3 regions of the Enterococcus sp. M-BR2 genome follow, and region 3 is predicted to be linked to each of the others. Evidence: a T-box and tRNA genes for the amino acid it is inferred to sense, from the RefSeq annotation. Region 3 holds a T-box; the other regions hold tRNA genes.
What was found. A T-box is a leader RNA that pairs with one kind of tRNA and senses whether it is charged. The one in region 3 lies ahead of leuS (leucine--tRNA ligase), so its partner is inferred to be a tRNA-Leu.

Region 1 (10,164 bases), 860 kb from region 3:
AATTAACAATTAAATCTGTAGCACTCATACAGTAAATTTAGCCAATAATTGCTAATGCTTTTTCCGGAACTTTTTCTCTAGGAACTTCTTCATACGTTTCTATGTGCGCTCCTTTATTGCTGATTTTCAAATAATGATTTTCTTTTAACACAGAAAGTCCATTAAATTCAATTGTACGCTCTTCCCCATCGACATTAGCAGCTTTTTGAACATACCTTGCAGTTCCATGTTCATTTACTTCCTCTGGTTTTTGTGTTTTTACATAGACCTCACCTTTTTCAACTAATGGATTTAGTTGATCAAGTATACCAGGGATTTCCCCGTAACTTCCTTCAGTATAGTATTTCAGTCCAAATAGCAAAATACCACTAATCGCCGCCAATCCTATCAAATATTTAATCACTTTCATCTTTCTACCTCCTTGTTATATATTCAGTATATGGGGCAATTAGAAAAATTCCATCCGACCTAAGTTGGAGATTTTTCTCCTACTTTAGAAGCGAGACACAAGTGTTTTTTTAGTAAAAATGATCGTTATTTGATATTATGGAGGTGTGGATAATGTAGTTTTTCTCACTTTATCCATGTTAAAAAATCAAGTTGATGGCAAAGGATGTGTTCAAAATGAATCAAGAAGAATTATTTCAAAAAGTCAAGGAAATGATAAAAGGCGGCAACTTCGACGGCGCAAAACGATTTATCGAAGAACATAAAGAACAACTAGGTCCTTACAAAGAGAAAGCACAAAATCTTCTAAAAGACGTAAATATCGACAGTGTGAAAGACAAATTCAAAAATCTATTTAATAAGTAGGAATTTTCATTTCTGGAACACCGGGAATCAGAAGTTGTGAAAGAGACGTTCAGCCTTATTGCCGATAGGCTGTCTCTTGAACACCGTTTGTCCAGAAGAAGGGACTGTGACACGATTTTTGTCACAGTCCCTTCTTCTTTCTGAATCATCCTTACTAAAATAAGCGTGTTGGATCATAATGATAAGTCACATTGCCGTTCAGCGATGCTTTTCCTACCACATATTTACGATTCTCCAATTTCAGCCATGCTTCTCGAAAAGCCATCAATTCTTCTCTTTTTACATCAATTTTTTCGATTTTTCCATCAATCAAATCTTGGATAAGTTGTTCATATGGATTCATTTTTTTCCTCCATTTGCTGTTAATCAATAAGTTGTAAAAATAGGTTCATATGCCTTTTTAGTATCCAGATCTTCTCTGACTTTGACTGTCGTATAAATGATTTTTTCTACTGGGATACTATAATAACTACCTTCACCGTTACTGAATCGGTGAACGTCTTTCTTTGCTAAAATACCATTGATTTTATTCGTCAGTACACGTTGTTCGACACTATTGCTTACAACATAGTAAATCACCCGAATATTATTGATTAAATGCAAATCGATTTCTAACACTACATGATCCATGAAAATTCCACTCCTTCTTTCACTTTGATTATAGCAATTTTCCCCTATAAATTCAAAAACAATACATATTTTACTGGATAAATCCATAGAACTGCTTGCGCCTTCACGCACAAAGTGTTATTTTGTATCTTGGACTTTATTTATTGGAGGCAATAGTATGATTGCGATCGGTCAGTTCGTTTTTTATATTCCTTTTTTTATTATGCTAAGCATTCTTTTCTATTACATAAAATGGACGAAAAAGAGGTTTTCAGTTTTACTGGCCTCTTTACCTGCCGTATATTTTACTTATCAGATTTTTTCTTTTAGACATTGGGAAACAACATCTGTATTAGTGATACACATCATCGAATTGACGCTTGCAGTAGTTTTTCTAATCATTTGGATTTATTTTTTATATAAAAATCAGAATTGAATCCTAGCAGTTTCAAAAGAAAACGATTAAAGATCAGCAGAGATTTGCTGTATCTTTAATCGTTTTTTTCTATTCTGTGATACCAAAAAAATGTTTGAATCGGTGAAGAAGCGTTCCTTGTTTTAATTCTACAAATTCTTGTGCAATCGGATATTTTTCTTCCAAATTTTCTTTGTTCTTTTCAATCAGACTTTTTGCTTCTTCATATTTTTTATCTGCACATAATACTTTTACTTCCTGTAAAACTTTTCCTGCTTCCATTTACCTCACCCTCTTGCCTTTTTTATGGCTTTAAGTTTGATTTAAGCTATACGCATTATTCTATATTCATCCCAAATAACCTTTTTTCATTTTTTACTCCTCGAACCAGTCAGTTTTCTAAAGACTGATTGGTTCGTCTTTTTTATTTTTCATCCATTTTATGCTGCTCTTCTGCTAATTTGTCTAATGCTTTGAGGGATGTGACGGTTTTCGCATAATCATAGCTGTATAATTCTGTAAATTTATCAGGCAGAACAAACCACGCTGGATGGTAGCCGTTCGCAGTGATTGGGAATCCTTTGTCTTGTTGATTATCTCCATCCCACCTTACAGCAACACCTTTTTTTCCTTTCCACTTTATTAAAGCAATCGAGTATCCTTTTTTTGTTTGTGTGCCGTCTTCAATAATTGCTAAAATTTCTATTTTTTCTTTTGGTGCACGAACTTCTTGAGGGCGAACCATTTTCTATTCCTCCCTTATCTAATTACTTCACAACCAATACACTGCAAGGGGCATGTGAAACGACATAAGAAGCGGTCGATCCTACTAGTGCTTGTTGTATCGCTCCTTTTCCTGTCGCTCCCATAACAATCAAATCAATATTTTCTTGTCCAGGGATGACATTGGCAATCAAATTTCTTGGATCTCCAGTTTCAACTATTGCATGGATCTCAGCAATACCGAACTCTTTGGCATCATTGATTTTTTTCAGCATGGCTACTTCTGTTGTTTGTTTTTCATCTGCATAGATTTTTGAAAAGGCATAGGCACTATGGGTCAGCTCAACTTTGTTGATGATTGACACGATAAATAAGTGGGCTTCATTGTCCTTTGCTAAGTCAAGGGCTTCAGCGAACGCTTTGATCGATTGTCTTGATCCGTCAACTGCTACCATGATGTTCTGGTATCTCTTACTCATTGGAACCGCCTCCTTTTTCTTTTATTGTAACATCTCAAGCAAAAATACAAAAAATATACGCAATGTGTAAATAAAATGATGATTAATAGCAATTTTTTTCAAGTTATTTATACATTTCTGTTCTCATCAGAACTCTTGTTCTAAACCTATTATTTCTGCATTATGTGAATTTCCTCATCATTTTTCACATGAGATGAACATCATTCTGTTACAAAAAACGTGGATTTGTCATAAATTGTCATGCTTCTTTTACCTATGAAATATTTTCACGTGTTAAAGTATTCCTCGTTGAACACAACAAATAAAACTTTTTAACGAATAAAGGAGATTTTTCATGACATCACTTAAAACTTTACTTTTTGGAACAACTTTGGCTGCCGGTGCTGCATTCTTCATGGGAACGACTGCTCATGCGGACGAAGCTTATACCGTTCAATCAGGTGATACTCTATCAACGATTTCTCAAAAATACGTTGGTGACAACTCCTTGATCAATGCCATTGCAGAATCAAATTCAATTTCTGACATTAACCTGATCTACTCAGGACAACAATTAACGATTCCAACAGAAGGCTCTACACAAGCAGCTGCTGAACCTCAAGCAGCCGTTCAAGAAGCACCAGTCCAAGCTGAACCTGTTCAAGCTGAACAACCTGTTGTACAAGAAACGGTTCAAACGGAAACACAAGCAGCCCCTGTTGCTGAAACACAATCTGCTACAACAGAAACAACGGCAACAAGCACGAATGCTGCAAAAGAATGGATCGCACAAAAAGAATCAAGCGGTTCTTACACAGCAACGAACGGACGTTACATCGGACGTTACCAATTAGATTCTTCTTACTTGAATGGTGATTACTCTGCTGCGAACCAAGAAAAAGTGGCAGAACAATATGTTGCTTCACGTTATGGTTCTTGGGAAGCTGCGAAAGCATTCTGGGAAGCAAACGGTTGGTACTAAGATTCATTATTTGAACGTTTAAACACATTCAAAATAGGAAGAGGCCATGCGAAAGAATACATCGCATGGCCTCTTTTTGAGTTGTTTTGTCACATTAGAGCGAGTTTTTTGCTCATCTATTACTTCTATGACTTTCTTACCGAAATCTATTTTATATCAGATTTTATAAAAAAATACCGATGGGATCTCTCCCTCGACATCTTTTCTCAGTATATATAAAAATTATGCGGCTAAGAAGATTCGAACTTCCACGAGGTCGCCCTCACTAGCGCCTGAAGCTAGCGCGTCTGCCAATTCCGCCATAGCCGCATCATATGTTCTAGTTTAGGATTACATTTGTTTTTTGTCAAGAACATATTTTTTGTTCTTTTTTATCTCTACGCGTTTTCCCTCTTGCAACCAATACAAATAGTTCATCCGAATAACTCCATCATCTATTGAAGGGCGATAAAAAAATTCTGTTTTTTCCATAAGCTCAATTTCACTTTTCAGAAAATTGGTCACATGATGCGGGACGCTGTCGATGCAAACATAGACATAGTCAACAGCACGAATTCTTTCAAATAGTGCTTTCTCCCCGTACTCATATGCATCGATTCTTTCGACAGTTTCTACATATTTCTGCAATCCTTTTACGAATCCTTTTATTTGTTTGTTCCCGATCACAGCAATTTTGAGTGATGATGCCCACTTTTCAGCGTCTATGCTCAATTGCTTTTTACTTGACTGTTTAGATTTTTGTCTTGTTCTCTTTAGATATTTGTCGCTTCTTCTTTTTGACTTATTCTGTTCAACGATAGGATAGCAATACCTTAGATATACTGGACCGTCTACTATTTTTTGATGTACTCGTACTGCTATGCCATCTGTTAAAAGATCTTTGCGTTTAAAGCTCTCTTCTACTATCAGTGGTCTTCTTTGCTCCGTATTGACCTCATAGAAATAAATGTTGTCCTCTTCTATTTCTACAAAACCATAAAAAATATTTGTTTCTTGATACTGCAAATTATTCGCTTGTTGTTCAAAGATCCATTGATACCTATTGAACAGCTTGTTCAGCTGATTGAACTTATAAAATGATTGGGTATCTAACTGTTGGATCAATGCATGGATCAGATTTTGTTTTTTCTTTGCTAATTGTTCTGTTTGTCGCTGGTTGACTTTATACAACTGTTGCAGTTCTTGTTTTTTCTTCTCCATGATTTTCAGATACGTAGCATTTCTATTTGAAAGCTTTTCTAATTTCTTGTTCAGTCGATCATTTCTTTTCTTTAATAAACCTGACGCTTTATGTATGCTCTCTAGATAATGTTGCATTTGGCTATTTTTTTGCAGCAAATAAATGATGATCTGGTTACGTTTTTGGAGTTCCTGAAGTGCGTGATTATCTGTATCCCAGCCCACTTCTTCTAATTTTTGATACAATAGTTCTGTTTTCCTCTGCTGTTCGATGGCTTTTTGTCTCATCTCTTCTTTTTCTACTTTTGCTTGTTGGTGCTGTCGTTCGAGTTGCTGTGACAGCTCTCTGATGTGTTTCTTGTCCTCTCTTCTTTTCTTGCTCACAGTAGCTACTTGTTTTTTTGCTTTACTCAATTCTTGCTTCAATTGATTCATTTCATTGTTTAAACGAACGATTCTGGGATCGGTAGCTATTTTATTTTGCTGCTTTTTCTTCGTTTCTTTGTTCTTCTTTTTCTCTCGATTCAGCTGTTTTTGCTGCATTTTCTCCAACAACTGTCTTCTTCTTTCGTTTTGATACTGATCATTTTTTGCTTCTGTTTGCCGCCATCCTTCTGGAATTCTTTTATAACCGCTAAAGTAGTTCACGAGATCTCCTTTCTAGTGATCATAAGCAACGGACGAAAAAACTTTAAAAATAACACATTTATTAAAAATTCAATTTATCTTGAACTTTCAATATCAATCAATAAGATCATTTTTAAAAGATAACGAGGATTCATCTATTATAAAAACAATACAATAAATAACAAAAATCTGCAATCATTTATTTTGTTAAATTATTCTTAATACGATACATCACAAAAAAATAAAAATAAGAATGGCTATTCGCCAAAATAGTGCTATAGTAGAAAAAATATGTTTACTTAGGAAGAGGCGGATTCGATGAAATTGATCAAACTATGGGAAGCAGATTTGGAGAAAGCTTATCGGCTGCAAACTAGCTTCGGACCAAACGAGAATGGATTTATCAACAGTGCTTATGGCTATACACTTGCTGAATTTTTAGATTATGTAAAAAAATGCGAAAACACTTCTTTAGGTATTGATCTTCCTGAGAATTACGTTCCCGCAACCGTCTTTATTTTGGAAAATGATGGACATGAGTATGTAGGAATTTTTAATCTGCGCCATAAACTGAACGAATCATTAAGAAACGGCGCTGGCCATATCGGTTACGGCATCTCCCCTGACTATCGTAAAAAAGGATATGCAACACAAGGTTTAGCATTAGTACTACAAGAGGCAAAAAAAATCGGCATCGATGAGGCACTTTTGTCTGTAAATAAAAAAAATCTTGGCAGTCTTAAGGCGCAGCAAAAAAATGGGGCCACGATTTATCGTGAAGATGAGAAAGAATACTATACGAAAATCAAATTGATGTAAAAAATATGGATGGCAAAAGAAAAGAGATTTGAATGTCCTTTATCAATAGAACACATTTATTTGATTAACTTCTAATATAGCAGACAAAATTTTATAAACAAAAAAACCTCTTATCTCTTTTCTTCTAGAAAGGATAAAAGGTTTTTTGTTTTTACTATTTGCTTCTCATAGCTAGTCAGTCAAGATCCCTATCGAATCCCCAACGCAATCCGTGCATAACGGCTCATCTTATCGGTCGTCCATGCGGGATACCAGACAAGTTTTACTTCTGCTTTCGTTACTTCTGGTACTTCTTTCAATGCGTCATGGATAGATTCTGTTAAAATATCGGCTAGTGGACAGCCCATAGTTGTTAGCGTCATTTTGATGACTGTTTCTCCGTTTTCAGGATTGAATTCTATATCATAAATCAAGCCTAAGTTGACAATATCGATTCCTAATTCAGGATCGATCACCATTTCCAAGGCAGCAAGAATACGTTCTTTGATCAGTTCTATTTCTTGCGCAGACCGTTCTTGGTTTGCTTCGCTCATCGTACGACACTCCTTAACACGATTTTTATTTATCATACTCTTTTTTTAACTACTTGTAAATGAGAATTTAGAAGGAAGATTCTCGTTTAAATTTATAAAATGTCCTTATTAGATGGGATACATTAAATTCATTCTAAATAAAACTGATTCCTCATTTTTTTTGTGAACGATTTTTTATTTCTGGCAACACACCTGTTGTTCGATACATTTTTTGTTCGTTTTCATTTGCAAATCGGCCAAATACTGAATGAGTTGGTAAAATATTGATAAATGCATCGTCGTCGATTTCATGAACGATCTGATCAAGATCATACATTTCATAGCGGGTGATGACCATCATGATCATATTTCCTTGTTTTTTTGAATAGCCACCGACAGACGGAAGCAATGTCATTCCACGTACCATCCGTTTCGCTAGTTCTTCTGTTACCTCTTCCGGTTTGACGGTCACGATCATCGCTGTTACTTTTTGATGACTCGTATGGATGGCATCAATCACTTGAGTCATTGCATAAATGGAAATAATCGTATACAAGGCACTTTCCCAGTTAAAGAAGAAGCCTGCGATGACTACAATGATCCCATTTAGAATCAGCATGTAATTTCCGACTGTTTTTCCAGTTGTTTGTGAAAGCACAAGAGAGATGATGTCCATTCCCCCAGTTGTAAAGCCCATTTTTAAAGATAACCCTACGCCAAGACCTAATAAAACACCGCCTACTAAGGCATTCATCAAAATATTATCAGTGATCTGTCCGACTGGAAGTAGCATCGTCATCACTGATACGCATACAACGTTCACAAAACTAAGGATCGTTGCTCGTTTTCCTACTTTGAGGAACCCTAATACAAACACAGGGATATTCAAAATAAAAATAAATGTTCCTGTGTCTACCTTGATATGAAACCATTCATATAAAAGCGAGGAAATGATTTGAGCGATCCCATTCATCCCTGCAGAAAAGACATTGGCTGGAATCAAAAAATAATTTAAAGCGACCGCAGCGGTCAATCCGGTTATCAAAATAACCACTATTTTTTTTAATCTTTCATTTTTATGATACGCAGTCATAATTTTGCTCACAAGCACCTCTCCTCTACTTTGTTATTCCAAATGTAAGAATAACAGTTTATCTATTAAAATAAAATACTTCGAACTCAAATGAGAAGAATTTTAGCAAACAAGTAAGAATCTGCCCCATTCCTATGATAAGATAGATGTATAGTAAACTTATACGTATATCAGGAGGGTTCTTATGGCAAAAGATGCTAGCTTCGACATTGTATCAGAAGTCAATACAGAAGAAGTAAAAAATGCGATTCAGCAAACAACAAAAGAATTGACTAATCGATTTGACTTCAAGGATTCTACGGTAGAAATCAAATTAGAGAACAGCAATCTAGTTGTCTTGAGCGATGATGATTTCAAAATCGAACAGATCAAAGATGTATTATTTGGTAAGTTGATCAAAAGAAATGTGCCAATCAAAAATATCCATTTTTCCGAATCGGAACACGCGCTAGGTGGCAAAGCTCGTCAAACTGCCGATCTTGTCAACGGAATCGATCGTGAAAACGCGAAAAAAATCACTACAGCTATCAAAAATGAAAAACTGAAAGTAAAAGCACAAATCCAAGAAGATCAGATTAGAGTGACAGGTAAAAACCGTGATGATCTTCAAGCTGTGATTGCTTTATTACGTAAACTTGACTTACCAATCGAGTTGCAATTCACTAACTATCGTTAATGAAAAAAACGAGGCTGACATCTGTCATCCCTCGTTTTTTTGATTTACTGCTTCTTTGGATGACCAAAAACGCTGTATTCCTTCTTCCAATTCTCCAACACTTCGTACTTCTCTTGCTGTTTGCCAATGTTGTGGGAATAAACGTCGATAAGAAAAACGAGCAAATCGTTGATCTGCCAATACTACGATTCCTTGATCCGCCATGCCACGAATCACTCGACCACCAGCTTGCAAGACTTTGTTCATTCCAGGAAGCTGATAAGCGTAAGCAAATCCAAGGTGTTCCTTCTCATCATAATATGATTTGATCAGTTCCTGCTCATGATTCATCTGCGGCAAACCTACACCTACAATCATACTGCCGATCAATCGGTTCCCTCTCAAATCGATTCCTTCTGAAAAAATCCCACCAAGTACACAAAATCCTATCAATGTTTCATCGGGATCTGCTTGGAATTTTGCTAAAAATCGTTCGCGTTCTTCTTCATTCATGTCCGTTTCTTGAATCAGCACATCGCTGTCAGGATATTGCTGTTTGAATGCTTCCGCCGCAAGGTCTAAATATTGATAAGAAGGAAAGAAAACGAAATAATTTCCGACCTTTCCATCAGCAAAAGCATGGATTGTCTCAACTAATTGTGCCAGACTTTGTTTCCTTTTTCGATAAGTCGTCTCTAAGTAATTTGCGATGAAAACTTGCTGGTTTCCTTCTGGAAAAGGACTCGGCAGTTTGTAAGCGAGACTTTTTTGTCCGCCCAGTGTTTCCTGATAATAAGATAGGGGTGAAAAACTCGCAGAAAAAAGGATACTGCTTCTTCCTTTATCCAACGAATGCTCAAGAAACAAGCTTGGATCAATACAAAACTCTTTTACTATCAGATCGCGATACGTTTTTTCGACCGTTGTTTCATAGTGATCATCATAAAATTCACTGACCTTCAAAAAATGAAGCAAATCAAAATAATAAGGAAGCAATTGTTCTTGTGATGGATGCTCAGGAAATTCTGCTAGCCATTCTTTGATTTTTTCGCTTAATTGATAACCTGCCTTTACTAAAGATTCAGCCGGTGCTTTTTGATGATGATAATCCCAATGATCTTCTTTTGCTATTTCTCGGATCGAATCAAATTCTTTCAATAGTTTGTTGAAACGACGATGGAGTTTTTTGAATTCCTTTGGTATAGCTTCCTTACTTCGTTTCGTTTTTTCATAAGATAGTTCTGCCGAATACATCTCTCGGGAACGATTCACCAAATTA
Region 2 (10,164 bases), 770 kb from region 3:
GGCATCTACGTAGCAAAAGAAAAAGGCTATTATAAAGAGGATGGTTTAGATGTCCAAATCGTCGAACCAGGAGATAATTCGATAAGTATTGGTCTAGTAGGTGCGGACAAAGCACAATTTGGTATAAGTTATCAAGAAGATGTCACTTATGCGCACGCAGATGGAAAGAATATACCAGTCAAAGCAATTGCTACAGTGATCAAACATAATACTTCTGGATTCGCCACCCTATCAGACAGTAACATCCATTCACCAAAAGATTTTGAAGGAAAAACATATGCAGGTTGGCAAAGTCCAAGTGAAGAAGCTGTCTTAAAAGCTGTGATGGAAAAAGACGGCGGTGACTTTTCAAAACTGACAATGGTAGGAAGCAATGGAGAAGGGCCAGAAAGCTTAGGAAAATCCTCAGATATCCAATGGTACTTTGAAGGTTGGGATATGATCAAAGCAAAAGAAGCGGGTATTGAACTAAACTATATCCCATTGAAAGAATTAGATGAACGGTTAGATTACTATACTCCGGTAATTATTACGAATGATCAACTGATCAAAAATGATCCAGGATTGGTACAGTCTTTTATGGATGCCACGAAAAAAGGCTATCAGGAAGCTATTAAAGATCCAAACGACAGTGCTAAACTGTTGCAAAAATATGCAAAAGGAAATGAATGGACGTTTTTAGAAGAATCACAAGCATTCTTGTCAAAAAATTATACGGATGATCCTGAGAATTGGGGATTGATGGAAGAAAAAGTTTGGCGCAATTATACAGCTTTTATGCAGGAAAACGGATTGATCAAGCAAGATGTACCTTCGAAAGAACTATTCACTAATCAGTTTATAAAATAGGAGTGATAGATGTGTCAATCCAAATCAGCCACTTGAATGTAGTCATTGAAAACCTGAAAATATTAGAAGACATCCATTTCACTATCTCTAAAGATACTTTTACATCGATTGTCGCGCCAAGCGGAGCCGGTAAGTCAACATTGCTGAAAACTTTAACAGGAGTCCAGCCTATGACTTCTGGAACGATCAAAGTAGACGATCAAAAAGTAACTGGTCTCCATACAGCATTTAGTTATATGCCGCAAGAAGATATGTTACTTCCTTGGCTGAGCGTCTATCAAAACGTTACGTTATATCAAAAAATCAATCATCTAGCAATCAATGAAGAACAAATAAGGGATTATCTGGATATCTTTGGGTTAAACGGCTATGAACATTTTTTGCCGGAACAATTATCTGGCGGGATGAAGCAGCGAACGGCCTTGTTACGAACAATCATGAATCCTTCTTCTTACTTGCTTCTTGATGAACCATTTGGAGCGTTAGATGCTATGACCAGAGGGCAGATGCAAGACTGGATGCTGAAACTGCCTAAAAAAGCAAAGCGAACTACTTTGCTCGTGACACATGATATTGAAGAAGCAATTTATTTATCAGACAGGATCCTTGTGCTTTCCGCCCGTCCGGCACATGTGATTGCTGAGATTCAAGTGCCTGAAAAACGACGGTCACGTGAATGGCTACTGCAGCAATCAGAGTTGAAGCAAACGATTTATCAGTTATTGGCAGGTGAATGAGATGTTAAGTGATGCTCATTGTCATTTAGATGGGAGTCAGAGTTTAGCACTCCTTCAGCAGGAACACACGATTTTGACGATCATTAATTGTGATTCGCCAGAAGAATGGGAGAAAAACAGACGGCTTGCAACAAGCAAGAATCAAGTCTTAAGTTACGGTATCCACCCTTGGAAAGCGGATAGCTATACGTTTGCACATGTTGAGCTTTTTTTGAAGAAAGCAAGGATCATCGGTGAAATAGGGTTAGACAATATCTGGACGAATGTGCCACTGTCTACACAAAAAAGGGTGTTTGAGCAACAGCTTGCTTTTGCAGCCATAAATAAGAAACCTGTTGTACTGCATACAAAAGGATGCGAAAAAGAGATCTTAAGCTATATCCAAGCTTACCCTAATCACTATTTGATTCATTGGTATTCTTCTTTGGACTATCAACAAGACTATATTGATTTAGGCTGTTATTTCAGCATTGGTCTTGATTTGAAAAAGAACCCAGCAGTCTGGCAACTAGCTAAAACAGTCCCAATCGACCACTTACTTATTGAAACGGATGGACTACATGCAGCAGAGTGGGCGTTAGGGGATAATTTTTCAGAAAAAGATTATGTCTCACTGCTTGAAGAACAGTTAAAGACAATCGCTGAAATCAAAGAGCTATCAGTTGAAGAAGTTAAGAAAAATACTTATCAAAACTTGGAACGTTTCATTAGATTAGGTAAATAAAAAAAGAGGGGTGACACAACTAGTGTCGCACCTCTTTTGGCTTTCTTTGTATAAAAGTAAACCGTTCGATTAATAAATGAATCTTAGTACCAACCGTTTGCTTCCCAGAATGCTTTCGCAGCTTCCCAAGAACCATAACGTGAAGCAACATATTGTTCTGCCACTTTTTCTTGGTTCGCAGCAGAGTAATCACCATTCAAGTAAGAAGAATCTAATTGGTAACGTCCGATGTAACGTCCGTTCGTTGCTGTGTAAGAACCGCTTGATTCTTTTTGTGCGATCCATTCTTTTGCAGCATTCGTGCTTGTTGCCGTTGTTTCTGTTGTAGCAGATTGTGTTTCAGCAACAGGGGCTGCTTGTGTTTCCGTTTGAACCGTTTCTTGTACAACAGGTTGTTCAGCTTGAACAGGTTCAGCTTGGACTGGTGCTTCTTGAACGGCTGCTTGAGGTTCAGCAGCTGCTTGTGTAGAGCCTTCTGTTGGAATCGTTAATTGTTGTCCTGAGTAGATCAGGTTAATGTCAGAAATTGAATTTGATTCTGCAATGGCATTGATCAAGGAGTTGTCACCAACGTATTTTTGAGAAATCGTTGATAGAGTATCACCTGATTGAACGGTATAAGCTTCGTCCGCATGAGCAGTCGTTCCCATGAAGAATGCAGCGCCGGCAGCCAAAGTTGTTCCAAAAAGTAAAGTTTTAAGTGATGTCATGAAAAATCTCCTTTATTCGTTAAAAAGTTTTATTTGTTGTGTTCAACGAGGAATACTTTAACACGTGAAAATATTTCATAGGTAAAAGAAGCATGACAATTTATGACAAATCCTCGTTTTTTGTAATAAACACAGTAATTTATGAAATGAAAAGGATTACGTTTAAGAAAAACTAGTTTTTTTCATTTATTTTTACCATACATCTATATTTAAGAAAGTGTTAAGGTATATTTTTCTCTATGAAAAGTTTTTTCAGATACAAAAAAAGGAAGATTAAATGAGAATTTAATAGCGTTTCTATTAAAATTACAATCGTAATTTAAAAGTGCTTGACATTGCATGTGAAATCACTTACTTTTAGTGTGTAAAAAGATTAAATGAAGGAGCTACATAATGAAAAAGAAAATTATTGTTGGTGGGATTGTGGTTGCATTTTTATGTCTAATTGGCTTTACAGGCACGCGTTACGCAAATGAAATTATTTTGTGGGGTGGAGAGACAGATATCGATACAATCAATGAGAATCTGACACAGCTTGACCATACGTTGACAGATAAAGAGCAAACGATTACAGATCTTACCGCACAACTAGCACAAAAAGAACAGACATTGCAAGATTCAAAGGCAGATGTCCAAGAATACCAAGCAAAAGTAAATGAATTAGAAAACCAAAAAAATCAATTGGCAGCAGAAAAACAAAACTTAGAAAGCCATTTAGTCAGCAAGGATGCACAACTACAAAGCAAACAAAATGAAATCAATGCGAAACTAGACGAAATCAACCAAAAAAATGATGAAATCAATTGATTGAATGCAAATTGGACTGCAAGACTACAAGAAGCACAAGCAAAACTTTCAGAATTACAAAATACTGTGAATGGTTTGAACCAAAAAATCGCAACACTGACACAAGAAAAAGAAAATTTAGAAACTCAGTTAGCAGATACGCAAAAAAAATTAGACGAAGCAACTGCTGAAAACACAAGTTTGAAACAATATATTCAAAAGTTAGAAAAAGCAAAAGGCGAAGTGGAAGATACAGCTGATAAATCTCAACAAATCGTTGAAGAACATTTGAGTAAATAATCTTTTATGATAAGTAACCCTTGATCAGCAATGCGGCGACAGCAATTTATGCTGTTGCCGCTTTTTTGTTAATAAGTGGTCCTTCATCGTTGTAAGAAAAGTTAAAAGTTATATGTTCTTTAAGAAAAATAGCTGGACAAAAAATTACAAGATAAAAAGTGTTTCCTCTTTACAAAAAGGAATGTATGTTCGTATAATGGTGATGAGGTGAAGGCAATGGAGAAAAAATATGGAACAGTAGATAAAATCCGTACGTTGCAGGTCAGCGCCAGACCACTGATTCGTTTTAGCTTAAATGAGGTCAATTGTTTGATTGCTTCCCATAGTTTGAACTTCCTAGCTGAAGTAGACGAAGGGATGAAACTAGTTGTTACAGGATATTACAATAATAGAAAGCAATTCGTTGTGAGATCTTATCATGTGTTAGGAAAACCAAAAATTGTGGTAGAATATGAGAAAAGTCTATACCCAAGAAAAAAGGTCCAATAAGATGAAAGAATGAACGAGAAAAAGAAAAGCGGCTGAGACAAAAATGTCCTAGCCGCTTGTTTTGAAAGAAAAATGCAGATGATGGGACTCGAACCCACACGAGCTAACGCTCACATGACCCTCAATCATGCTTGTCTGCCAATTCCAACACATCTGCCTGATATAAAACTACAGACCTACTAATAGAAAGTGGCATGTCTGCCGTTCCATCACGTCTGCATAAATAATAACACAATAATGATAGCGGGGTTTTACATAGTTGTCAAGCTCAAAAAGTGGGAGGTCTTATGAAGATGGAGAAATATGACGGAGAATTTTCAGGACTGGGGATGATCCTAGGCATATTGATTGGCCTTGCATTTGGCCGTTTTCTATTTGGGTTGATGCTGGGAATTATTTGTGGGATTGCAATGGATTGGGCAGCAAATCTATGGAATGACTATCATGACCAGTAAGTTCTCAGCGCTTCTCTGCGTTTTTTTCGATACTTATGTTTTTCCTAAATAAGTGGCAAATTTTTCTAGGATGGAGTATGATATTGAAATAGTAAATAACAAAAAATTTGGAAAGTTCTAACTTTTTGAAATGAGGGATTGGCTAAGTGATGAGAGAATTTGAAAAATCCAACAAATTAGAAGGTGTTAGTTACGACGTTCGCGGTCCTGTTCTAGAAGAAGCAGAGCGTATGCAAGAAGAGGGCATCAGTATTTTAAAATTGAATACAGGAAATCCCGCACCTTTTGGATTCGAGGCACCAAACGAAGTCATTCGTGATTTGATCATGAATGCTCGTGATTCGGAAGGCTACTCAGACTCCAAGGGAATTTTTTCTGCTAGAAAAGCAATTGAGCAATATTGCCAACTGAAACATTTTCCGAATGTGACGATCAATGATATCTATACCGGAAACGGAGTCAGCGAACTGATCACGATGTGTATGCAAGGGTTGCTAGATAATGGAGATGAAGTACTGGTTCCAATGCCAGACTATCCGTTGTGGACTGCCTCGATTGCTTTAGCTGGAGGTACACCTGTTCATTATATTTGCGATGAAGAGGCAGAATGGTATCCTGATATTGATGATATCAAATCAAAAATAACGAGTCGGACAAAAGCGATCGTCATCATCAATCCTAATAATCCTACTGGGGCACTTTATTCAAAAGAATTATTAGAAGAAATAGTTGAAGTAGCCCGGCAAAACAACCTGATTATTTATTCTGATGAAATCTATGACCGCTTAGTGATGGATGGCCTAGAACATATTCCGATTGCTACATTAGCGCCTGATTTGTTCGTTGTTACGCTGAATGGTCTATCTAAGTCTCATCGTGTGGCAGGCTTTCGAGTCGGCTGGATGGTCCTAAGCGGAGATAAATCACACGTCAAAGGCTATATAGAAGGGCTGAATATGTTGTCTTCCATGCGTTTGTGTTCTAACGTCTTGTCTCAGCAAATCATCCAAACGGCGCTGGGCGGTTATCAAAGTGTTGATGAGCTGCTCCTGCCAGGCGGAAGGATCTATGAGCAAAGAGAATATATCTATAATGCAATCAATGATATTCCTGGTCTTTCAGCTGTAAAACCAAAAGCTGCTTTTTATATATTCCCTAAAATCGATACAAAACGATTCAATATTTTGGATGATGAAAAATTCGTCTTGGACTTTTTACATGAACATCATATTCTGCTCGTGCACGGTGGCGGATTCAATTGGAACCAACCAGATCATTTTCGGATCGTCTATCTTCCTAAAATGGATGATTTGAAACAAACCGCTAAGAAAATGAGAGAATTTTTAGCGACATATCGACAAAAGTGACTTTAAAAAAAGCAAATTTTCCAGAAAGAGAGCCACAGACAAATATACTGAGGCTCTCTTTCTAATGGAGATCTCTTAAATAACTAAAGTCATATTATTTAGTTGCAAGTCTTTTCTTGAAGTTTGCGACTTCCTAAAGTAAAATACGGATAGAATGCGAATACGCATATTTTGGGGAGGATACTTATGGAAACGTTAATCGAGTCCTTTGGCACGATCATTAAAGAGATTCGAAAAGAACAAAAAATGACGCAAAAGATGCTTTCGCAAGATATTTGTTCACAAAGTGTACTAAGCCGGATCGAAAATAATGAGGAACTGCCAAATGTATTGGTGATGATGCAGATTTGTCAACGGCTAGGAGTAACGATTGATCATGTGATGAATCTCTCTCGAAAAACTACTCGGACAAACGATAAATTATTTGAACTGTTGGATAGTTGTTTCCAAAAACGTGATTATCGCAAGTTAGAACAAGTACTAAAATCTTCTGATATTTCTGAGAATCTGTATCAAGCAACTGACTTTCAACGATATTATTATTATCTCGGTGTTTGTGAATTCACGTTGCGTCAAAATATTTCTCAGTCTCTTTATTATTTAAAAGAAGCATTAAGCTACTCTAGCCAAAAAGAAAGAATCCATGTTTCTGACACAGAAATACAACTGATTAGTTGTATCGGAAAAATATATGGTGTGGCAGGAAAAACTGCTGAAGCCCGCTACTATTTGAGTCGAAGCATCCAACTGCTGCATCAATCAGCTGATGAACGATCAAAAAGTGAATTTTCGCAAATTTTTTATAATTATGGAAATTTCTTATTCCATCAAAATGAAATTGACGAAGCACTAGAGCAGGTGAACCAAGGGATCTATTGGGCTCAAGAGAAAAATAGTTACTATTATCTCAATGATTTATTTGTGCTTAAGAGCTTGATATATAAGCGTAAAGAAGAACCAGAAAGAGCAGCATTTTATGAAGGATTGGCACAAGCTGTGAAACAAATTTCAAAAAATCTATAAATGGTGTAGACCATTCTTGACTTCTTCTCTAAATAAGAGTACTTTAGAGGTAGAAAAACAAAGGGAGAGAATAGAATGAGAACTTTTATCTATGCTGACAAATTCTTTTTAGCGTCAGGCGTCAAAAATGCAGGCTATCTTGAAATTACCGATGGGCTTTTTGGTGAATACACCAAAGAACTACCTGAGGGAGAAGTCAATATCATTGACCAAAGCGGCAAATGGATTGCTCCTGGTTTGGTAGATACACATATTCACGGCTATATGAATCATGATGTAATGGACAACGATGCAGAAGGTATCAAAGTGATGTCTGAAGGTCTATTATCTTGTGGAGTGACTTCATTTTTACCAACAACATTGACGTCAAGCAAAGAACGTTTAAAAGATGTAGCTGAGACAATCGGCAAAATGTATCAGGAAGCACCAGGAGCTAAAATCAAAGGAATCTATTTTGAAGGTCCTTTCTTCACAGAAGAACACAAAGGGGCACAAAACCCAAGTTATTTCGGTGATCCTGATTTGGATACTTTCCATGAATGGCAAGAAGCTTCAGGCGGTTTGATCAAAAAAATTGCTTTAGCACCGGAACGTCAAGGTGTAGAAGAGTTTGTCAAACAAGTGACTGAAGAAGGAGTAGTTGTTTCTCTAGGGCACAGTAACGCTACGCTAGAAGAAGCGCAAAAAGCTGTTGAAGCAGGTGCCAGCGTGTTTGTCCATGCTTTCAATGGGATGCGCGGATTGAATCATCGCGAACCAGGTATGGTAGGTGCGTTATTATCTTTAGAACATGTCTTTTCTGAATTGATTTGTGACGGACATCATGTACATCCAAATGCGGCAGGAATTCTAATGGAAAAAGCAGGACATGAGCATGTTGCTTTAATTACAGACTGTATGATGGCCGGTGGGATGCCTGATGGAAATTACAATTTAGGTGAATTTCCGGTAGTAGTAAAAGAAGGAACGGCACGTTTGGAATCTGGCAACTTAGCTGGAAGTATCTTGAAATTGAAAGAAGCAATTAAGAATGTCGTGGATTGGGGACTTGCAACACCAGAGCAAGCAGTCATGATGGCTAGTCTGATTCCAGCAATCAGCTGTAAAATCGATGACACATGTGGAAAAATCGCTCAAGGACGCGACGCAGACTTTATCGTATTGAACCCTGATATGACATTGGAAGCAACTTATCTAGATGGTGTGGAACGCTTCCACGCATAATATAATCCAAGATAACCTTAAAACGAAACTTCTCAAGTTTGGTTTTAAGGTTTTTTTGTGTTCTAATGAATATCACTTTACATAAGTTTCAAAAGTTTCTTTAATTCCTTATTGTTCAATAGTTAACAATATAAAGATAAAATAAAAAATGTTAATACGTATTAGCTAAATAAAAGCATTTTTTATTGTGAAAAAATGAACAAAAATAGGAGGGGAAAGATGAACTTATTTGATATTTTCCGATCGACTTTGACGGATATGTCGATTGTTAGTGCAATTACTTCAACAGTTTTTATTATATTATTAGGGTTTATTTGTAGAAAAAAGGAAATTTTTTCTGGATCTGTTGGAAAAATCCTATCGAAAGTTGTCTTAACAGTGGCTCTACCAGCACTTGCATTTCGAGCTTTCATGCAAGATATCAATACAGAACTCTTGATGCAAGGAATTAATGTGTTGATTTGGGGGTTAGTTATTTATATTATTCTTATTCTAGTTTCAAGACCTTTTTTCTTAAGTTATAAAGGGGATAAGCAATCAACGTTGCGTGTCCTGACAATCTTTGGTTCTACGACCTTTTTCGGGACACCAATCGTCAGTGCGATTTATGGACCGGTCGGCGTGATGTATTCCTCAATTTTCAACATTGGTTATCGGATCTTTTTGTATTCTTATGGATACATAAAAATGAGTGGCTTGAAGATGGAAGCCAAAAATATCAAAGCGATGTTCGTTAATCCAATCATCATCGCTACTTTTGCCGGCCTTTTCATTTGGCTTTTCCAAGGATATCTTCCACAAGTGTCAATCACAGGTGCAGAAGGAGAGATAAGCCAAGTAGCGTTTTTGCGAATTGACCAGACAGCACCTTGGCTATTTCAGCCAATGGATTATTTAGCTGGTTTAAGTTCGCCATTGGCATGGCTAGCAATCGGCGCAACATTAGGTGAAGTAAGTTTCAAAAAAGCTGCTTCTGAAAAAACATCATGGTATTACAGTTTAGTCAAAGTGGTATTTGTACCTGCGTTGAATATCGTGATTTTAGCAGTTTTGACGGCAACAAATATTCTACCGGTCAATTTTGAAGCACTGGCAACGATTGTTATTATGATGGCTACACCAGCCGCAACTGTGGCAGCAGCCTATGCTATCAGTTTTGATAGGGAGGCACTTTTAGCCTCTAATGCATCCTTACGGTCAACTATTTTTGCTGTAGTACTGACACCTGTATGGATCGTTGTATTGCAAATGATTCACGGCATAGGTTTGTTTTAATAGGAAATGGAGGAGGAAAGTATGAGAATCGCATGTTATGGTGTTCGTCCGAATGAGATCGATTTTTTTGAGCAATTGAATGTTTACCATTATGAACTGAGTCTTTATGAAGAACTACTGACGCATGACAATATTGAATCAGCTAAGGCCCATGACGCTGTACTGCTGAGAGGAAATTGTATAGCAGATGAGATCAATCTTGCAAAAATGCAGAAATATGGGATT
Region 3 (10,164 bases):
AATCAATTTGTATTTGAATAAAGAGGTTGTGAAAAAGCTTGCATCTGCGGTAATAAGAACAGCCAATCAAAAACAGCTTCTCATGTTTTTGATTTGGTTGGATTTATTACCGCAGATGCAAGCTTTTGAGCACCGTGAATAAAGAGGTTGTGAAATCAACGCTCTAACCTGAGTATTAGAGAAAAAAACGCAAAACATATCATTTATGTTTTGCGTTTTTTATTTATCTTTTTTTCTCAATACAATATAAAATAGGCGGCTGGTTCTTTTGGTTGATAAACCGATAATTCAGCACATTATATGTTTCCTGTGGCAGTTTGGAACAAAAAGAATCAACCATATCCAGTTCTTTTTCTCCGCCTTCATGACCATAGTAGACAACAAGGATCAATCGTCCGCGAGGCACAAGTCGTTTCAATATTTCTTCCATAGCTGTGCGTGTAGTCTCTGGCATAGTGATGATTGCTTTATCACTTTTTGGGAGATACCCTAGATTGAAGATCCCTGCTTTGAGATCTTGTTGTTCAGCTATCACTTCTCCTAACGTTTCGTGGCCTTGTAGAAACAATGAGACACGTTCTTCTAACTGATGCTGTTCTAGCTTTTCACGAGTAGCATCGATTGCTTGTTGCTGGATATCGAAACTATAGACATGACCAGTTTTTCCGATGTGTTCTGCTAGAAAAACCGTATCGTGGCCATTGCCCATCGTTGCATCTACGACGTGATCTCCTGGTTGCAAGATTTCTTGCAGTAATGTATGGCTGAAATGCAAAGCAGTTTGCAACATCAGACACTCACCTTTTTCCGTACATCATATTTTCCTTGGAAGCTATCTCTGCGAAGAAGTTCTTCATCAATTGCATTCAAGACTTCCCATTTTTTTAAGCTCCACATTGGTCCAATCAAGGAATCCCACGGCGCATCCCCTGTCAAACGATGGATGATGATCTCTTTTGGTATCATTTCCAGCTGGTCGCAAATGACATTGACATAGTCAGGACGACTCATTAATTGAAGTCGACCTTCATGATAGTCTCGCAACATTCTCGTTTTGCGCATCAGATGCATCAAATGGAGCTTGATTCCTTGGATATCGGAATCTAAAATAGTGCGTCTGACATTTTCTTTCATCATCTCTAAACTTTCGCCTGGTAATCCGTTGATCAAATGCGTACAAACACGGATATTATGTTTGCGTAATTTAGCCACGCCATCTAAATAAGTTTGATAATCATGTGCACGGTTGATCAGCTTTGAAGTTTCTTCAAAAGTTGTTTGCAATCCAAGTTCTACCCATAAATACATTCGCTCGTTCAGTTCAGCAAGGTAATCAACTACTTCATCTGGCAGACAATCCGGTCGTGTACCGACTGATAATCCTACGACACCTGGTAAATTGACTACTTGCTCAAATCGTTCTTTGATTATCTCAACTGGCGCATGGGTGTTTGTAAAATTTTGGAAATAAACGATGTATTGTTGGACATGAGGCCATTTTTGATGCATCATGTCGATTTCTTTCTGGAATTGGATTGGAAGTGGATCTTCAGGTGCAACAATCATATCACCCGAACCAGATACACTGCAAAAAGTACAACCGCCATGGGCAACAGTCCCATCTCGATTCGGGCAGTCGAACCCTCCATCAATCGGCACCTTGAAAATTTTCCCGCCAAACTCATTTCGTAAAGCATAATTCCAAGAATGATATCTTTTATTTCCTTCTGAATAAGGAAAAGTCATTAAAAGTCCTTCTTTCTGTAAGAGTTATCTATTTGTTTTCTTTTTTCTCTATACACTGGATAAGTCAGGCACAGCCAAGAAAGACTGAGTAAGTAGCCGCCGATGATATCAGTAGGAAAATGAACACCCAGATAAATGCGGCTTATCCCAACACTTACTATAATAAACACCATCAGCAATTGAAGCAATGTACGTAAGGTTCTTTTTTGAACAAAAGCTGGCAGCAGAAATAGGAAGGAGCCGTAAAGAATCATACTGCCTGCTGCATGTCCACTAGGGAAACTGTAACTTGTTTCAACCACTAAGTGTGTCAATGAAGGGCGCTCTCGCATGAAAAATAGTTTGATCAACGGGTTGATGATTCCAGCAATTACAATAAATCCAGAAACGAACCAAACTGTTCCTGCCCTTTTTTTCTTATACCACATCCATAAAGCCGTACAAGCAAATAAAATGATGACGGTAAGAGGATTACCGAATTTAGTCATAAAGAGTTGGTAGCTGTTCAGATTAGGATAAGAAGCTCTGACAATGTCTGTAAACCACTGATCGAAACCAGAAAGCCACGACAGATGGAACTTTACGATCCAGCCCAAAATAAAAAACAGGACAAGAAAGAAGCTGCCAGTCACCTGAAATGATGTTTTATATTTCATACAATTCCTCCTTTGAAGCAATGACTTATTATAGCATTTTTGGTCCAGTGAAAAAAACGGTAAAGAGATAAAACCAGTGTATGATCCCTCTTTGAATAACCAATATTCTTATAAAAAAATAACTGTAATCGGAAAGACATTTTTTGGTAATACAAATGAAATGTTAGGAAAATAAAATCAGTGTTTATCGAAATCCTTGTAAATAAGAACATAGATGTAGGAAGAACTTGAAAATGAACAGAAGTTGTTCATTACGGTAAATTACAATATGATTACAAAAAACAACAAAGCTCTTAAATAACTTTTAATAAATATTAAGAGAAGTTATAATTATTAATAATAGATAAATTGAAGTTGGAGGATAGAAGATGGAAAACATTGCAAGAAAAGAACGGAGACGTTTAGAACAGACTAAACGTTTTCGAAAAGCAAAACGAGGGGCAGCAATCGTGGGAACTGCGATGGTAGGCTGTTCTGTCGCTGCTCCATTAGTACAGCCGGTTCCTGTTCAAGCGGATGAAACACCTGTTCAGTTCGGCGCAAGAATCAATACAGCGGCATTTATCACAGAAATTGCTACTTATGCGCAGCCAATTGCTCAAGCCAACGATTTGTATGCATCAGTGATGATCGCACAAGCAGTTGTAGAAAGTGGTTGGGGCAGTAGTGCGTTATCGCAAGCACCTTATTATAATCTTTTTGGGATAAAAGGCAGCTATCAAGGACAAACCGTCTACATGGATACGCTTGAATTTTTAAATAATCAATGGGTAAATAAAAAGGAGCCTTTCCGACAATATCCTTCTTTTGCTGAATCGTTCAATGACAATGCCTATGTACTTAGAAATACTTCATTTGGCAACGGTTATTACTATGCCGGTACTTGGAAGAGCAACACGAGATCCTATACAGATGCGACAGCTTGTTTGACAGGTCGTTATGCAACAGACCCTGGTTATGCAAGCAAATTAAATAATATCATCACGACTTACGGATTGACCCAATATGATACACCAGCTAGCGGAAACGCGGGCGGTGGAGCCACTACAGGTGGTAATAATACTGGAAGTACAGGTAGTACTAGCGGTTCAAGTAATTCTGGTAATACAAACTCAGGTTCAGCAACTTCGACCACTTATACTGTTCAATCTGGCGATTCTGTTTGGGGAATCTCCAATAAATTCGGTATTACAATGGACCAATTGATTCAATGGAACAATATCCAAAACAATTTCATTTATCCAGGACAAAAACTAACGATCAAGGGTAGCCAAGAAAATGGCTCTTCGACGAATAATTCTGGTAACAATACCAATTCTTCAGGAAATGCTGGTACATCAAATGGAGGACAAACAACTGGGGCGAAATATACTGTTCAATCTGGCGATTCTGTTTGGAAGATCTCAAATGATCACGGAATTACGATGGCTCAATTGATTGAATGGAACAATATCAAGAATAATTTTGTTTATCCAGGACAACAGCTGATCGTATCAAATGGCGGTTCTTCTAATACTGGAGCAAATACTGGCAACACAAGTGGTTCAAATTCGTCTAACTCAAGTTCTTCTAATACGGCTTCAGGAACGAAATACACAGTGAAAGCCGGAGACTCTGTTTGGAGTGTCTCCAACAAATATGGAATTACGATGGCTCAACTGATCCAATGGAACAACATCCAAAATAACTTTATTTATCCAGGACAACAACTGACTGTTTCAAACAGTGGGTCAACAAACAGCGCATCAAGTAATACAGGTTCGTCAGCCAATACAAATAACAGCAGTTCAGCTAATACTGGCAGCAGTTCGTCTCAAGGCACTTATACAGTCAAGGCGGGTGAATCTGTTTGGAGCGTAGCAAATAAAAACGGCATCACGATGAATCAGCTGATCGAATGGAATAATATCAAAAACAACTTTATTTACCCAGGACAGCAATTGATCGTTAAAGGCGGCAATTCAACAAATACCAATACAGGTTCAACTACTTCGGCAGCGAAACCAAATACACCGAATACGTCAGCTACAACAAGTACATCATCCTCTGGCAATACGATGTATACCGTGAAAGCAGGCGAGTCAGTTTGGAGCGTAGCGAACAAACATCATATCACGATGGATCAGTTGATCGAATGGAATAATATCAAAAATAATTTCATCTATCCAGGACAACAAGTGATCGTGAAGAAAGGCTCGTCTCAAACAACAAACCAACAATCACCTGCTGGTTCGAAAACCTATACTGTGAAATCTGGAGAATCTGTTTGGGGCGTTGCTGACAGCCATGGTATTACAATGGCTCAACTAATCGAATGGAACAATATCAAAAACAACTTTATTTATCCAGGTCAAACATTGATTGTAGCTAAATAAAATAGCTGTTCAAAGAAATAACGATTGAATTCCACAAAAATATTTGTTACTATAAGGCTACTTAAATATGACAACACTTGAAAAGGAAGTAGTAAAAAGACTGAAGTTTCAGAGAGCACATGGTTGGTGAGAATGTGCACGGATGCTTTTGAACTCGCCTTTGAGTTGCCCTTGCTGAATATTCGAGTAAGCAGGTGGCGGTGACGGCCGTTACAACGTTCGAGGCCTTTTCATTAAGGTAAAAATAGGTGGTACCGCGTAGATTACGTCCTATAAAAAGAGCAATCTTTTTATAGGATTTTTTTATTTCTTTTGTGAAGTTTGAGAAAACAAAGTAAAAGAAAACAAAAAGAAACAGATTCTGCCGGTTTTTTCGCTATAATAGAAACAAGCGTTTTTAATAGAACAGGAGGACAGAAAATGAGTTACAATCATAAAGAAATTGAGAAAAAATGGCAAAAATACTGGGCAAAAACGAATACCTTCAACACCCATGATGATCCTGAAAAACCAAAATTTTATGCACTGGATATGTTTCCCTATCCATCCGGACAAGGGCTCCATGTAGGGCATCCTGAAGGTTATACGGCAACGGATATCCTTTCCCGTGTGAAAAGAAGTCAAGGATACAACGTACTGCATCCAATGGGGTGGGATGCATTCGGCCTACCTGCAGAGCAATATGCGTTAGATACAGGAAACGATCCGGCTGAATTTACCCAAAAAAATATCGAAACATTCCGACGCCAAATCAATTCTTTAGGATTTAGTTATGACTGGAATCGCGAAGTGAATACAACTGATCCAGAGTATTACAAATGGACACAATGGATCTTTACAAAGCTTTATGAAAAAGGCCTGGCTTATGAAGCAGAAGTAGCGGTAAACTGGGTACCTGAATTAGGAACAGTTATTTCAAATGAAGAAGTGATCGATGGAAAAAGTGAACGTGGTGGCTATGACGTAGTCAGAAAACCAATGCGCCAATGGATGTTGAAAATCACTGCTTATGCCGATCGCTTATTGGATGATCTAGAACTAGTTGACTGGCCAGAAAGCATCAAGGAAATGCAAAGAAATTGGATCGGTCGTTCAGTGGGAGCAAATATTGAATTTAAAGTGGCTGGTACGGATAAATCCTATACCGTGTTTACGACACGACCAGATACTTTATTCGGTGCAACTTACTCGGTTCTTGCACCTGAACTAGATCTTGTTAGAGAAATTACGACCCCTGAACAAAAAGCTGCTGTAGAAGCTTATATCGAAGAGACAGCGAAAAAATCAGATCTGAAGAGAACAGATCTTGCAAAAGAAAAAACAGGAGTATTTACTGGTGCTTACGCAATCAATCCAGTCAATGGCAAAGAAATCCCAATCTGGATCGCTGATTATGTATTAGCTTCTTACGGCACAGGAGCTATCATGGCTGTTCCAGCACATGATGAACGTGACTTTGAATTCGCTCAAACTTTCGGACTAGAGATTCTTCCAGTTATCGAAGGTGGAGATGTTCAAAAAGCTGCTTACACAGAAGATGGTACGCACATCAACTCTGAATTTCTAGACGGTATGAACAAACAAGAAGCAATCGACAAAATGAATGAATGGCTAGAAGAAAATGGCGTAGGGAAAAAAGAAGTCAGCTATCGCTTACGTGACTGGCTATTCTCCCGTCAACGTTACTGGGGCGAACCAATCCCAATCATCCACTGGGAAGACGGAACAGTCACAGCTGTCCCAGAAGAAGAGTTACCATTACGTTTGCCTAAGACAAAAAATATCAAGCCAAGCGGTACTGGAGAATCTCCATTAGCAAATATTGAGGAGTGGGTCAATGTCGTTGATCCTGTAACAGGTAAAAAAGGCCGTCGCGAAACGAATACAATGCCACAATGGGCAGGAAGCTCATGGTATTACCTGCGTTATATCGACCCTCATAACAAAAAAGAGCTAGCAGATTATGAAAAGTTGAAGCGTTGGCTACCAGTTGACATCTACATTGGTGGAGCAGAACATGCGGTGCTTCATTTACTATATGCACGATTCTGGCATAAGTTCTTATACGATATCGGTGTTGTTCCTACAAAAGAACCATTCCAAAAACTATACAATCAAGGAATGATCTTAGGCGAAAACAACGAAAAAATGTCAAAATCTCGCGGTAATGTAGTCAATCCTGATGATGTGGTTGAAACTTACGGTGCAGATACACTGCGCATGTACGAAATGTTCATGGGACCATTAGACGCTTCGATTGCTTGGAGCGAAAATGGCTTAGAAGGAAGCCGTAAATTCTTAGATCGTGTATGGCGTTTGATTGTTGATGAAAACAATAAAATGCGTGACCGTATCACTACATTGAACGACGGCAAACTTGATAAAGTATACCATCAAACAGTAAAAAAAGTGACAGAAGACTATGAAAATCTTCATTTCAATACAGCAATCTCCCAATTGATGGTCTTTATCAATGAAGCCTATAAAGTGGACGCTCTGCCTTATGAATATATCGAAGGATTTGTTCAACTACTCGCACCGATTGCTCCTCACATGGGTGAAGAACTATGGTCTATCCTTGGAAATGAAGGTGGTATTTCTTACGCACCATGGCCAACATATGACGAAGCAGCACTTGTGGAAGACGAAGTAGAAGTTGTTTTCCAAGTAAACGGTAAAGTTCGTGCGAAAAGCAATGTTCCCCGAGACTTAGGGAAAGATGAGCTAGAAAAAGTAGCATTAGCCAATGAAACAGTGCAAGAATATATCGAAGGCAAAACAGTCAGAAAAGTTATTGCGGTACCAAATAAGTTAGTCAATATCGTTGCTAATTAAATAACCTGATAAAAGCAGTTGGCAGAATCTCTGTCAGCTGTTTTTTTGTAAAAAAACATGAATAGAGAAAATAGTTGACAAGAAAATAACAACGCCATATGATGTTCCATAGTATTTACAACCTGTCATAGTTGACTGTAAAAAATATTGAAATAAAAGTAAAAGAAAGGACGACAACAGGTGAATTTTTATCAGTCTCTACAACTAGATCCGTTTATTTTAAAACAAAAAATACGAGAAGCAGCTTCTAAAAAAGAAAAGTGTATGTATATTTGTTCATTGTTTTTACGATCATTATTCATCGTATTGTTTGCCATTTGTTTTATTATTTTCATTACAACATTGTTTGAATCGACGCATAAACCATACGCGGTGGTTTTATTCTGTATGTTGATGAGTATTCGTTTTGTTGATTTTGGTTATAAGATTTCTCATTCGATCATTAGTTTAGCCATCGTTATGCTCTCACTATTAACAGCGCCTTATGTCCAACTGATCAAATGGTCAGCTATGGGCATGTTGATTCATTTTGTTTTACTAAGCAGCATATTAATGGCAACCGCTAGTGATCCCAAAATGGGGAATGCTTCTTTGTACGGCTTTTCATATCTCTTTATTGTTTATTCGTTACCTAAAGATTCGTTGAACAAGAATTTCTTTACACAAACAAGTAGCTTATTGTTTTTGTTTTTTTGTTGGTTTTCAGTTCTCCTTTACAGAAAACATCGAGAAAAGAACAAAGACAAAAGCTTGTTTAAAGAGATTTTTTTGAAAGGCATGTATTCGCAGGAAAAAATTTGGATGCTCATCTATGCATTTGGCATTAGCTTTTTGATTGTTGCAGGAGAGTATGTCCCTTTTCAGCGATTGATGTGGGCAGGGTTTGCATTTTCTTCTATTGTATCTAGCTATGGATTGATGTCGATTGGTTTCAAAGAACGAGCAGTAGACCGAATCATTGGGTCATTGATTGGATGTGCTTTATTTATTGGTATCAGCCAATTTATTCCTTTTAACTGGGTCGGTATATTAGGTGGTCTAGCTTTAGGTGTTTGTTCTACCTATAGATATAAAACAGTTTTTAATTGTTTTGGTGCTTTGGCAATCACTGCCAGTTTATTCGGGGTTCCAGGAGCAGTGTCAATCCGTATCTTTGAGAATGTTCTTGGGGTATGTCTAGGGGTCATGTATATTGGGTTGACTGAAATACTTATCCGAAAAATAAGAGAAAAACATGAAGTGAATCCTTTGGTAAGTTCCACTAAAAAATAATGAAAAAAGTGAAGAAGGGGCTGTGACAAGACTTTTGTCACAGCCTCTTTTTACGAATAAACGGTGTTCCAGAAGTATCTTCTTTGAAAAATGAACCCAAATTTTACAAAAATTTGAGTAGCAATTTTCGTAAATTCCTTCTTGTTTCTTGAAACTGACCATGTCTGTCACAACTTCATTGTTTTAAGGTAGATCAGTGAAACGTTCGACTTTCATTTTTAATTTATACTTTTTACGGAGTTCGTTTATTTGGGCCATCATTTCGGATTTGTGATGCTTTTCGATTGCTTCTTCATCTTTCCAACGGTCGATCAGTAAAAGAGATTCTGGATCTTCTAGTGGAAAGTAATAGTCATATTTCTCGTTTCCTTCTTCTGCGCGAATCGCTTTGACAATGTTTCTTTCGACCATTTCTTCTGCAAATTTTCTGGCTTGTCCATTTGTACTTGTATACAAAATATTCACTGTGATACTCACTAAATCCCCTCCTGAAAAAATTCTATCACTAGTATATCACGGTGCCAGAAATTATTATTCAAGATATGATACACATTTTTTCCGTAATGCTACGGAAATATATATTTTGAATAGAAAACGCTTACAAGTTATGCTTGATTTATAAAAATAAAAGGAGTGATTGATTTATGAAAAAAGCATTGATTATTTGTGCAGCAGGAATGTCATCATCGATGATGGCCTCAAAGACAACGGATTTGTTTAAGCAAAAAGGAGAAGAGGTACTCGTAGATGCAGTTTCAGCTACAGAAGGCGATAATATGATTAAGAATAGTGATTTTGATTTATTTCTGATCAGCCCGCAAACGACGATGTTTTTGGATAAATTCAAAAAATTAGGAGAATCTGTTGGAAATCCTGTTGTTAGTATCCCTTTCCAAGCGTATGTCCCAATCCCTACAGGCATCCAGAAGTTAGCAGAGGTGATCGAAGAGAACATATGATGGAATAGGAGTGGATGATAATGAAACAGAAGGAAAAATTGTTGTTGAGATATTTGATTGATCACAGGAAGGAGTATGTCACCAGTCAACGTTTAGCTTCTGAATTGTTATTATCTGATCGGACAATCCGTAATTACTTGCAGCGGATCAAAGAGTTAGTAGAAGAAAACGGAGGTAAGATCCTTGCTAAACCAGGTTATGGCTACCAACTGCACATCTTGCAGAGATTGACATTTGATCTGTTTTTGAGTCGGCAAGAAATAGTACCGGGATATGCTAGAGAACCTCAAGGATTTTATGAGTCGGAAGACCGACAAAAGT

Region 1: it encodes a tRNA-Leu, which carries the amino acid that the T-box ahead of leuS (leucine--tRNA ligase) is inferred to sense. The anticodon was not compared.
Region 2: it encodes a tRNA-Leu, which carries the amino acid that the T-box ahead of leuS (leucine--tRNA ligase) is inferred to sense. The anticodon was not compared.

What each region holds. Positions count from the first base shown of each region.
Region 1 covers NZ_CM152743.1:991,344-1,001,507, forward strand. Annotated here, with positions in the region: gene AC1F25_RS04815 (YxeA family protein) at 38-409, opposite strand; gene AC1F25_RS04820 (hypothetical protein) at 625-813, shown strand; gene AC1F25_RS04825 (hypothetical protein) at 968-1,156, opposite strand; gene AC1F25_RS04830 (hypothetical protein) at 1,180-1,443, opposite strand; gene AC1F25_RS04835 (glucose uptake protein) at 1,601-1,858, shown strand; gene AC1F25_RS04840 (hypothetical protein) at 1,928-2,119, opposite strand; gene AC1F25_RS04845 (hypothetical protein) at 2,262-2,582, opposite strand; gene AC1F25_RS04850 (universal stress protein) at 2,605-3,039, opposite strand; gene apf (aggregation-promoting factor) at 3,374-4,000, shown strand; tRNA gene AC1F25_RS04860 (tRNA-Leu) at 4,226-4,309, opposite strand; gene AC1F25_RS04865 (hypothetical protein) at 4,331-5,827, opposite strand; gene AC1F25_RS04870 (GNAT family N-acetyltransferase) at 6,125-6,625, shown strand; gene AC1F25_RS04875 (metal-sulfur cluster assembly factor) at 6,814-7,158, opposite strand; gene AC1F25_RS04880 (YitT family protein) at 7,310-8,230, opposite strand; gene AC1F25_RS04885 (YajQ family cyclic di-GMP-binding protein) at 8,415-8,906, shown strand; gene AC1F25_RS04890 (ATP-dependent DNA helicase) at 8,931-10,164, opposite strand, start outside.
Region 2 covers NZ_CM152743.1:1,081,870-1,092,033, reverse strand. Annotated here, with positions in the region: gene AC1F25_RS05310 (ABC transporter substrate-binding protein) at 1-849, shown strand, start outside; gene AC1F25_RS05305 (ABC transporter ATP-binding protein) at 861-1,586, shown strand; gene AC1F25_RS05300 (TatD family hydrolase) at 1,588-2,310, shown strand; gene apf (aggregation-promoting factor) at 2,394-3,020, opposite strand; partial or broken gene AC1F25_RS05290 (DNA-directed RNA polymerase subunit omega) at 3,414-4,106, shown strand; gene AC1F25_RS05285 (hypothetical protein) at 4,323-4,595, shown strand; tRNA gene AC1F25_RS05280 (tRNA-Leu) at 4,669-4,752, opposite strand; gene AC1F25_RS05275 (hypothetical protein) at 4,889-5,050, shown strand; gene AC1F25_RS05270 (pyridoxal phosphate-dependent aminotransferase) at 5,200-6,417, shown strand; gene AC1F25_RS05265 (helix-turn-helix domain-containing protein) at 6,604-7,440, shown strand; gene nagA (N-acetylglucosamine-6-phosphate deacetylase) at 7,516-8,664, shown strand; gene AC1F25_RS05255 (AEC family transporter) at 8,884-9,939, shown strand; partial or broken gene AC1F25_RS05250 (2-hydroxyacid dehydrogenase) at 9,961-10,164, shown strand, end outside.
Region 3 covers NZ_CM152743.1:1,853,524-1,863,687, reverse strand. Annotated here, with positions in the region: gene AC1F25_RS09010 (ABC transporter ATP-binding protein) at 1-21, shown strand, start outside; gene mnmM (tRNA 5-(aminomethyl)-2-thiouridylate-methyltransferase MnmM) at 224-790, opposite strand; gene mnmL (tRNA modification radical SAM protein MnmL/YtqA) at 790-1,746, opposite strand; gene AC1F25_RS08995 (phosphatase PAP2 family protein) at 1,746-2,402, opposite strand; gene AC1F25_RS08990 (muramidase family protein) at 2,771-4,777, shown strand; T-box leader at 4,847-5,053, shown strand; gene leuS (leucine--tRNA ligase) at 5,198-7,612, shown strand; gene AC1F25_RS08980 (FUSC family protein) at 7,793-8,884, shown strand; gene AC1F25_RS08975 (antibiotic biosynthesis monooxygenase family protein) at 9,068-9,361, opposite strand; gene AC1F25_RS08970 (PTS cellobiose transporter subunit IIB) at 9,529-9,843, shown strand; gene AC1F25_RS08965 (BglG family transcription antiterminator) at 9,864-10,164, shown strand, end outside.